Regions from separate parts of the Vreelandella sp. DA03-1M genome, predicted to be linked through region 2. Evidence: predicted binding sites of a transcription regulator. Region 2 holds the regulator's gene; the other holds the start of a gene.
The links. Region 2 encodes sigma-54, which starts transcription at its own class of promoters, with help from an activator protein. Its sites were predicted from a motif close to TGGCACNNNNNTTGCTNT; they were not measured.

Region 1 (5,212 bases), 2.2 Mb from region 2:
CGGTCGCCGGTATTGGCCACTTCGACGCTAATCCGCTCACGCCCCACGCAGAGTTCGATATCACCCTGTTTTAATTGGTACTGTCCTGGAATCATTGGGCCGGGAATCATCAGGCGCTCTCCTGGTTGCTGAAAACTAGTTGATGGGTGTGTGGACAGTGACCAGCTTGGTGCCGTCCGGGAAAGTGGCTTCTACCTGCACTTCATCGACCATTTCAGCCACACCTTCCATCACATCGTCACGGCTGAGGATCTCACGGCCGTAGCTCATCAAGTCAGCCACGCTGCGGCCGTCCCGGGCGCCTTCCATAATTTCAAAGCTGATCAGCGCTACCGCTTCGGGGTAATTAAGCTTTAAACCACGTGCTTTGCGGCGCTCCGCCAATTGGGCGGCTGAGAACAGCAGCAGTTTGTCTTTGTCTCTTGGGGTTAATTCCATGGAACGTGTCTCCAGCAGTGCATCACAGTGATGCCTATTAGGTTAGCCAAATTCGTGGTGTATGTGCTTCACGCTCGATCCACCGGGGGCGCAGCAGTTGCCAGGCCTGTTCGCATAACGCCCAGGCTTCGTTACGCGAGTTGCCTAAATAGCGCAGCAGCAGAACACCGTGACGGACGGTAACAGCCCAACGGGGGTTATCCGGCAGCGCTTCACGCAAGGCTTCAATGGCTGCAGGCGCGTCGCTAATCCCCACCGCCCAGAGCGTGGCCTGCACGGTGGCACCACCCTGCCCCCAGCGCCCAGCAAAGCGCGGGTGTAGTGGGTCTAACGGTTGGCGCTCTAACCACAGCGGCTTGCCGTCCAGGGTTAAGCGAAAGTGTTGCTCAATGCGCCCTGAAATGTAGGGTAAATCGCTTGCCGGGCGCCCCAACGCCATCACTTCCCAGCCCAGGCAGCGGGCACTGCCGTGAAGATCAATTTGGGTGCGCTGCTCGCCTTTCGAGCCATCGAAGGCGATGGTCTCCTGGGGCAACCACTCCAGAGTGGCATCGTCTTCAACGCTTAACCGGGTATGCTGTGTCCAGGCCACCCCTTGGCTGTCGGCTTTGTAGAGCTTGTTGGCGGCGGGCGTGGTAAGCAGCGCATGGGCGCCAGATGCTACTCGCGCATGAATGGTCAATGCATCGCCGCTTACCAGGCCCCCCGGCGGGTGCAACAGGTAAACGTGACAAGCTTCACCACTCCCTTCGGGATAGAAAGGACGCTGCACCCGCAGTGGCCCATGATGCCGTGCTTGCACCATCCGCGTAACGTCATCGCGCTGGGCAAACGTCAGTGCTAACGAAGCCGCCCAGTGACGACCTTGATCAAAACGGTGGCCAGAGGCAACGGCTGGTTTTGCGATATCGCTCAGAAACATGGGTAGCTATCGCGTCCTTTTTTAATAAGTCTTTCATCAGGAAATGCAATTAATGCGCCAAAATGGTGAAAGACTATTTATTGTTTTTATAACAACGGCTTAAAATCCGCTAATCAACACCGACAAATATTTTTCGCACCAAAAAAGATCATCATTAAATCAACTTGCACCAAAGAAGAACGATCACTGTTATTTACGTTGCCAATGCAGCAAGAAAATTCATCGATTAAAGAGGGCTACTGCAGCTAGACAACCGCTTTGTATGGCGCTTATATAAACATTTATTCAGGTGCCTAATCATGCTTCAACTTCGACCCAACTGTGAATGCTGCGATAAGGATTTACCCCCTGACGCAGCGGCTGTCATTTGTACCTTTGAGTGTACGTTTTGTCCTGAGTGCGCCAGTGGGGTGTTGGGAGATACATGCCCTAACTGTGGTGGTAATTCTTCACCGCGCCCCATTCGGCCTACCAACATGCTGGAAAAGTACCCCGCTTCAAAAGAGCGCATCTTAAAGGCCGGTGGCTGTACTGCGGCTTAATTCAGGCGTTATTAACCCTAAAAGAGCACGACGAATGAAGATCTCTGCTTTTCTTACCACCGGACTTTTCATCAGTTTAATGAGCAGCCCGTTAGCGGCGCAGTCATTGCCAGCAGGTGCAATCCAAGAAGGGACGCTGTCTAACCAACAGCTAATTAGTGATGCGATGTTGGGCGTTGCGGCAAAAGTCGCCACTCTAGGCTGCGAGACTCCCGAGTCATTCCAACCCTATGTACTTGCGATGCCTCAGGGCAGCGAGGGATCAAGATACTGGCGTGAGGTGTGGCTTGTACAAGGCTGTAATGCAGAGTTTCCTGTCGAGATCCGCTTTAGTGAAGCGGGCAAGGGGGCAGCCAATTACACGATTGAGTAACTCTCGATTGGACATTAACGAATGCGGCAAATGGTCATACATTGACTACTTTTCTACTGGCCATTTTCCGCTACTATGACGTATCTAACTAAATAAGAACATTTTAGGCTGCCCACAAAGCGTACCTTTAGATGCCTCTATCGCGTTCAGCAAATTCTCTTTGGTATCGCATTGCGCTTTTCATGGCGTTCGTTGCCATGTACCTGCTGTTTGTAGGTCCGCTCTTATCTCAGTTGCAGGCCTCACCGTCACATGCTGGTCACCATCAACCCACTCACCAACCTACGATTGATGGATCATTTTGTGGCACGCCTCCTTCAGAGCATACCTCTTCACAGCCCATCTTTAATTGGCACCACCAGTGTGAATATTGCGCCGTTTGGCAACACTTCCCGACCACGCATGTCTCTTTACCCTCAATCGGCGAACTCGCCTTTATTGCGCATAGTTTGCTGCCTTCCATATCAGCGGAAGGCCACTTCCTCAGGCAACACTACCCTGATGCGCTCACTCGCGCGCCACCCTGGCTGATGACGGCTTAACACACACGCTTAACTCAGCCAGCCCAACCGACCTTTTGGTGGTTAGAGGCTGTTACAGATGTCTGCCGTTGACTCACTTTAGCGCCCTGAACCAAGGTGTTCGCTAACGTCTTCGGCCATGGTCGGTTTGCGGCCTGGAGCTCCACCCTATGTCTACTGCGTCTTACCCGGAAGAGGGACGGAAAAAGTCCTTCGATTTATACCGTGCCGTGTGGCGCTGGCATTTCTATGCTGGCCTGCTGGTGCTGCCTTTTATGATTACCCTGGCGATTACTGGCGGGCTTTACCTTTTCAAAGATGAATTGGACGCCATCATCCATGCGGATTTGAAACGCGTCGCGATTCAGGAAGCCGTGCAACCGCCTTCGACGCTGGTCAGCGCTGCACTTGAGGCCCACCCCGGCACCGCCGTTAAGTACACCGACCCAGTAACACCTGAAAGCTCTGCCGAAATCACCGTTAACACCCTGGCAGGTGAGCGTCTTGCGGTGTATGTGGACCCTTATACATCGAATGTACTGGGGTCGCTGGATGACCGTGGCACCATCATGTGGACGGTGCGCTATCTACACAGCTTTAAATACTTTGGGCCTACCGCGCGAAAAGTGATTGAGATTGCCGGGGGATGGTCGATCCTGCTGGTAGGCACCGGCATTTACTTATGGTGGCCCCGCGGTAAAGGGTCAGGCGGCGTGGTTAGCGTGCGCGGAAAGCCCAAAAGCCGGGTATTTTGGCGTGATTTGCATGCGGTATTGGGCATTTTTGTGGGCGGCTTTCTGGTTTTCCTGGCGATCACAGGGATGCCCTGGTCTGGTGTGTGGGGTGGTCAGGTTAACCAGTGGGCCAATGGCAATAACTTCGGCTACCCATCGGGCGTTCGCGTTGAGGTGCCGGTTTCCAATGCGTATTTAAGCGACCAGGGCTTAACCAGTTGGTCGTTGGAGCAGGCGCGCATACCCGAATCCACGCCTCCCGCCAGCCCAATGCCACGCATAGGCCTTAACAATGCAGTGGCGGCCTTTGAACAGTTAGGCTTACAGCAGGGCTTCGCGGTCAACCTGCCCAGTTCTGCCGCCGGGGTCTATACCGGCTCCATCTACCCTGACAACCTAAGCCAGCAACGTGTAATACACCTTGACCAATACAGTGGCGAACCATTGATCGACATGAGCTACGCCGACTATGGACCGCTTGGCAGATGGCTGGAATTTGGTATTAATATTCATATGGGCCAGGAGTTTGGCCTGTTCAATCAGCTGTTCCTGCTGGCAGTCTGCTTGGCGATTATCTTACTGGCCGTCTCTGCAGCGGTGATGTGGTGGAAACGACGCCCTAAAGGCGCCATGGGCGTACCGCCACTGCCAGCGGATAAGCGTGTTTTCCGAGGTCTCATCGCTATTCTGGTGATCGGCGGGGTGATTTTTCCGCTGGTGGGCGCTTCATTGATCGTTATGCTGCTGATTGATTGGCTGATTGTGCAACGCCTTCAGGAAAGGCGGTTAGCAAGGCAAACGGCGTAGCTAAAGCCATCAACGCTGGCCTAGGGCCAGCGTTGATATCGCACTTATGAGGAAGCCAGTAGCTGCTCAAGCGATGCCTGAGCCTCATCCAGGTCGAAGTCGAAGGCTAACGTGCCAACGAAATTACCCTCGGGATCCAATAGATAGGTAGAAGCGGTATGGCTGATGGTGTAATCACCATTGTCAGTCGCTACTCGCTCGTAGTGCACGCGATAGGTTTCGGCCATGGCATCAATTTGCGTTTCATTTCCTGATAAGCCGTGAATGCGGCTATCGAAGACGGATAGGTAGCGGGAGAGCTGTTCAGGGCCATCCCGCTGCCAATCCAGGGAAACAAACAGATAGTTGAACTGGTCTGCCTGATTGCCCAATTGCTTAATCAGCCGCGACAGATTGAAAAGTGTCGAAGGGCAGATATCCGGGCAATACGTGAAACCAAAAAACATGATGGTGGGCTTGCCTAAAAAGTCATCCTGGCTAACCAACGAACCATCTATACCAACTAACTGAAACTGACCACCTATGTAGGTACTTTCTGGGCCAGCGCTTTCCGAAGTCGTGGCTTGTTTGCCGAACACGACCAGGAACAGCGCTAACGTAAGTACGAGCACTAACGTACCGATGGAAAGCAGGGCAATATCGCGACGCTGCATGTCTAGTACACCGTGTTATTAGTGCACCATTTGCCCATGCTCTTCGTGGTGATCAGCGTGATGATCGGCGTGAGCGTCTTGGCCTTTAGGCGAGGCACCGACCGGCACCACCTGGAGTTCGGTCTCAATACTCTCTGCGTGTTGGAACTCAAGCGTTATGGCAATCGGCTGGCCCTCTTCAATCGGAGAGGATAGCGCCATAAACATCAGGTGCAGACCACC
Region 2 (5,212 bases):
CAGTGGATTGATTGGTCATTTACTGAGTGGTTTAGCAGGTGGTGCTTTATATCGCCAAGCCTCTTTTCTGTGTGATCGGCTTGGCACGCCGCTGTTTCCCGATTGGTTCAGCCTTGAAGAACGTCCAATGGAAATCGGTGCCACAGCGAGTTCGCCGTTTGATGGCGAGGGCGTGCAAACCCGTAATAATCGTTTTATCGATCAGGGCAGCATTGCCAGCTATATGCTCTCTTCCTACAGTGCTCGTCGGCTGGGTTTGCAAACCACGGGCAATGCTGGTGGGGCACGAAATGTGCGTTTAGTGGCACCACTGCAATCCCGTGACAGTCTATTAAAAGAGATGGGGCGGGGTATTTGGGTAACCGAGCTGATGGGGCAGGGCGTTAACGGCGTGACCGGTGATTACTCACGTGGCGCTGCAGGGTTTTGGGTAGAGGATGGAAAAGTACAGTACCCGATCGAGGAGTTTACGATCGCTGGGAACCTGGAGCGGATGTTTGCCGGGTTAGTGGGGATTGGCGATGACACCGATACCCGTGGCAGTGTTCACACGGGTAGTTGGTTAATTGATGCCATGACCGTAGCGGGAGATTAAAAGCTACTGATCTTCCTCAAAACGAGCATCGAACAGCGCTTGAATAGCATCAAGCGCCTGTTCGGCGTCATCGCCTTCAGCGTTGATGGTTAGCTCGGTACCGCAAGGGGCCGCGAGCATCAGCAGTGACATGATGTTGGCGGCGTCAGCGACCTGTTGCTGTTTTTGAACACGTATTGTCGCCGTGAACTGTTGGCCGCATTTTACCAGTTTGGTCGCCGCGCGTGCATGCAGGCCGCGTTGATTGGTAAGTGTGAGAATTCTTTCTGGCACCCTGGTTCCTTTTCGCCGAGTGGTGTCATTAATGGATAGAAGCGCTTAAGAAGTTGCTTGCTGCTCGTCGGTTTGGGATGTGCTGGCAGGCGGAGCAGCTAGCTGTTCATTTAATGTGTACTGCAAGCCTAACTCGCGATGACGTAATTGAATTTCGCCCATACTGTGTACTAATCGCTCTGCTAGCTGTTCGACCATATAGACCGAGCGGTGTTGCCCACCGGTGCAGCCAATCGCGATAGTCATGTAGCTACGCTGGCTATCTTGGTAAGCGGGCAGCCAGCGCTCAAGCCAAGCCTGAATATCGTTAGTCATGGCGTCTACGATGGGATAACCGCTTAAGAAGGCCACTATGTTCGCATCGCGGCCTGTGAATTGGCGTAGCGTTGGATCCCAATATGGGTTTGGCAGGCAGCGCACGTCGAAAACCAAATCAGCATCCAGCGGTACACCGCGCTTATAACCAAACGATTCAAGCGTCAGCGTGAGCTTATCGCGTCTCTGATGGGCGACCTGGTCAGTAATGCGACGACGTAAATCGTGAACCGATAGACGCGAGGTATCGATCAATAAATCAGCCAGATCACGAATATCGTGTAGCGTCTCTTCTTCTTTATTGATGGCTTCTTCAAGTGTCATTTCGCTGTCGCGCGTGAGCGGGTGGCGACGACGAGTGGCGGAGTAACGCTCAAGCAATATGCGGGCGTCCGTGGTCAGATAGATCACTTGAAAATCAATTTTACGTTGCCGCAGCTCCTCTAGCATAGAGGGCAGTCGCTCTAGCGCGCCAGGCAAGTTACGGGCGTCAATGCTGACCGCTAAATGGGCACGGTCGCCTTTGTCGCGTAGTTCGTCCACCAACGAACCCAGCAGCATGGCAGGAAGGTTATCAATCGCATAATAGCCAAGATCTTCAAGCGCTTGTAAGGCGATAGATTTACCTGACCCAGAGCGGCCGCTAATGATCACAAGTTGCATAGGGTCTCTCTTTGCTTTGATCAAGCTGCGTTAAGGGTGGCGAGCGCAAAACAACCTGCCGTTGAGTACCGCTTGGCAGGTTTAGGCTTTCAGGAGGTTGTTTGCTCACGAATTTTAGCGGTAAGCAACTCAAGTAGTTCGCGCTGGCTGCCTGCTTTACGCAGTTTCTGACGCGTATCCGCATCGTTCATGATGGTCGCTACCTGGCCGAGCAGAGAGAGATGTGTGTCATCAGCCTCTTCTGGAACTAGCAATACAAATACCAGATCCACCGGGTCGCCGTCGATAGCATCAAAATCAATCGCTTCTGCGAGTTTTAAAAAACCAGCAATCGGGGCCGAGCAGTGAGGACTACGCGCATGGGGAATAGCCACGCCGTTACCAATCCCGGTACTGCCTAAGCGCTCACGGCCAATTAAACGGCTAAACACTTCTTGGCTGTCCAGACTGGGGATATTTTGGGCAATAAAGGTGCTGAAAAATTCCAGCACCCTTTTTTTGCTGCCCCCGGGTACGTCAAAGAGAACACGTTCCGGGGGGAGTATGGTTTCCAACGTCATTGAATTAACGCACGCCTGCGCCTTGGGCGCGAGCTTGTGCTTTTTCCTTATGTTTAACGAGTTGCCGATCAATTTTGTCCGCTAATGCGTCAATAGCGGCGTACATATCACTGTCTAGGGCTTCCGCATGTAAATCAGCACCTGCTGCGTGCAGCGTACAGGCGGCCTGCTGGCGCTCTTTCTCCACAGATAAGGTGACTTGCACCGTGGTTATGTTGTCGTAATGGCGCTCTACACGTTCAAGCTTTTCGTTGACATAGTCACGCAAGGCGTCAGTCAGTTCTACGTGATGACCAGTGATATTAACTTGCATTGACGTACTCCTTATCCATCGGACTGTACTTCGATTGTAACCCTTTTTGCCGCGTTGCAAAGCCCTTGTCGAGAGTTTCCCTAAAACGTTGATTTGTGCTAGCGCAAACGACGTCGCTCGCTAGAGGAGGGAATGCCCATGGCTTCACGGTATTTAGCCACCGTTCGACGCGCTACTTGAATTCCCCACTCTCCTAATAGCGTGACTAAGCGGCTATCAGAAAGCGGCTTGCCTGGCGGCTCCTCTTGAACCAATTTCTTAAGCCGAGCGCGAATAGCGGTGCTTGAATGGCTGTCACCATCCTGGCTGCTGACTTGGCTTGAGAAAAAGTATTTGAGTTCAAATACGCCGCGAGGCGTATGAATAAATTTCTGAGTGGTTACCCGGGAAATAGTCGATTCGTGCATTTCCACGGCCTCGGCGATATCGGCCAATATGAGCGGCTTCATGGCTTCTTCGCCGTGTTCTAAAAAGCCAATTTGCCGGGTGATAATCTCGCGTCCAACGCGCAGTAGCGTATCGTTGCGGCTAGAGAGGCTCTTGATCAGCCAGCGTGCTTCCTGCAGGTGTTCTTTTAAAAACTGATTGTCCTGACTTTTATCCGCACGCTTTATTAAGCTTGCGTAGTCGGGCTGAATGCGCAGCCTTGGCAATGCCTCAGGATTGAGCTCTAAGTGCCAGCCTTCGTGGTCATGGCGTACGACCAGGTCGGGCGTTACATAACTATCATCGGTATCGCCATAGGCGCTGCCCGGGCGTGGATCAAGGCTACGAATGAGGAGAATGACATCAGCCAGCTGGTCATCATCGAGTCCCAGGCGGCGTTTTAGTAAGCGCATGTCATCTTTGCCGAGCGCTTCCAGAAACTGCCGTACTAAGCGGCGGGCAGGAACCAGCAACGGCGTATCATCGGGAAGAATGGCCAGCTGCAGCATCAGGCACTCCCGCAGGTCGCGGGCGAATATCCCTGTTGGCTCAAATTGCTGAAGTTTAAGCAGAATAGTTTCCACTTCGCGCTGGCTAAGCCCATCGACACCTTGGGCGCGAAGCCCTTCACGGATATCGTTGAGCGGCTGAGTTAAATAGCCATTAGCATCTAACGCGTCGATAAGACTTTCTGCGACAAGTTGCTCTCGCGCGCCAAAATCAGTCATGGCAAGCTGCCACAGCAAGTGCCCATGAAGACTCTGGCCAGCCGCTTGGCGCTCAAAATCAGGTCCTTCGCTGCTGGTGCCACCGTGACTGCCCATATCTTGGTAGGTATCAGACCAGTCACTATCTACCGAGAGCTCGGTGGGAATGCTCTCTGACCACTCTTCCTCTTTGGGCTCGCTGACAGCCTGTTCGCCAAATTCATCCTCTTGGTCCAGCATGGGGTTGGCATCTAGGGCCTGCTGAATTTCTTGACGTAAGTCCAGCGTTGATAGCTGTAGCAGGGCAATGGCCTGCTGCAGCTGAGGTGTCATGGTCAGCTGTGTGCCCATGCGCAGTTGAAGAGAAGCTTTCATGACCATCTGAGAACCACTCGTTAATCAGAATGCTCCACCCTAGTGCGAGTAGGTCTCAGGTGCAAGTGCAATAAGCATGCCATTGGTAGTAAAGTTGTTGTAGAGCGCTAATTAGAAGTGAAAAATAAGCTAGAGGCGGAAATCAGCGCCTAAATAAACCTCCCTCACTTTCTGGTTAGTGAGTATCGAGGCTGGAGAGCCGCTGGCGATGATTTGACCATCGCCCACGATGTAGGCGATATCACAAATATCCAGGGTTTCGCGAACGTTGTGGTCGGTAATCAGTACGCCGATGTGGCGCTGTTTTAATGCCCGAATAATGGTTTTGATCTCGCCCACCGAAATGGGGTCTACGCCAGCAAAGGGCTCGTCCAGCAGAATGAATGCGGGTTCTGTCGCCAGTGAGCGAGCAATCTCCACACGCCTGCGTTCACCGCCTGAAAGGCTCATGCCCAGGTTGTCGCGAATATGGGTAATGTGAAAATCTTCAAGTAGCGCTTCCAGGCGCTGCTCGCGGTCGCGACGGCTGAGCTCTTTGCGCGTTTCGAGTATCGCCATAATATTATCGGCAACCGATAATTTACGAAAAATAGACGCTTCTTGCGGAAGGTAGCCGATACCCGCCGCAGCGCGTTCATGCATTGGGGCGCGGGTTAGATCTACATCGTCGATACCCACTTTGCCAGCATCGGATTTCACCAGCCCCACAATCATATAAAAAGAGGTGGTTTTGCCTGCACCGTTGGGGCCGAGCAAGCCCACAACGCTGCCTTGGGAGATCTCTAAATTGATGTCTTTAACGACTCGGCGTCGCTTATAGCTTTTGGCCAAGTGGTGGGCATATAGGGTTTTGATTGGCGCAGTGTCTGTAGTTGCCAAGGCTTGGCTCCCTATTGTTCGGGCTGAAGCGTCATACGTATGCGCTGGGTTTCGCTGCCGTCAACGTCAGAGCGGGCCTGAATCACTTCACGGTCAATGAAATATT

Region 1: ACXUPB_RS20065 (urease accessory protein UreD) is a predicted target of sigma-54. The motif match lies at 1,403-1,420, and genes of this name have one in related genera.

The regions. Positions count from the first base shown of each region.
Region 1 covers NZ_CM146798.1:4,319,053-4,324,264, forward strand. Annotated here, with positions in the region: gene ACXUPB_RS20055 (urease subunit beta) at 1-95, opposite strand, end outside; gene ureA (urease subunit gamma) at 136-438, opposite strand; gene ACXUPB_RS20065 (urease accessory protein UreD) at 476-1,360, opposite strand; gene ACXUPB_RS20070 (DUF1272 domain-containing protein) at 1,660-1,902, shown strand; gene ACXUPB_RS20075 (hypothetical protein) at 1,937-2,275, shown strand; gene ACXUPB_RS20080 (hypothetical protein) at 2,473-2,817, shown strand; gene ACXUPB_RS20085 (PepSY-associated TM helix domain-containing protein) at 2,967-4,337, shown strand; gene ACXUPB_RS20090 (SCO family protein) at 4,382-4,990, opposite strand; gene ACXUPB_RS20095 (copper chaperone PCu(A)C) at 5,009-5,212, opposite strand, start outside.
Region 2 covers NZ_CM146798.1:1,822,322-1,827,533, forward strand. Annotated here, with positions in the region: gene pmbA (metalloprotease PmbA) at 1-595, shown strand, start outside; gene ACXUPB_RS08370 (HPr family phosphocarrier protein) at 599-868, opposite strand; gene rapZ (RNase adapter RapZ) at 914-1,846, opposite strand; gene ACXUPB_RS08380 (PTS sugar transporter subunit IIA) at 1,936-2,406, opposite strand; gene hpf (ribosome hibernation-promoting factor, HPF/YfiA family) at 2,411-2,719, opposite strand; gene ACXUPB_RS08390 (RNA polymerase factor sigma-54) at 2,818-4,233, opposite strand; gene lptB (LPS export ABC transporter ATP-binding protein) at 4,357-5,106, opposite strand; gene lptA (lipopolysaccharide transport periplasmic protein LptA) at 5,118-5,212, opposite strand, start outside.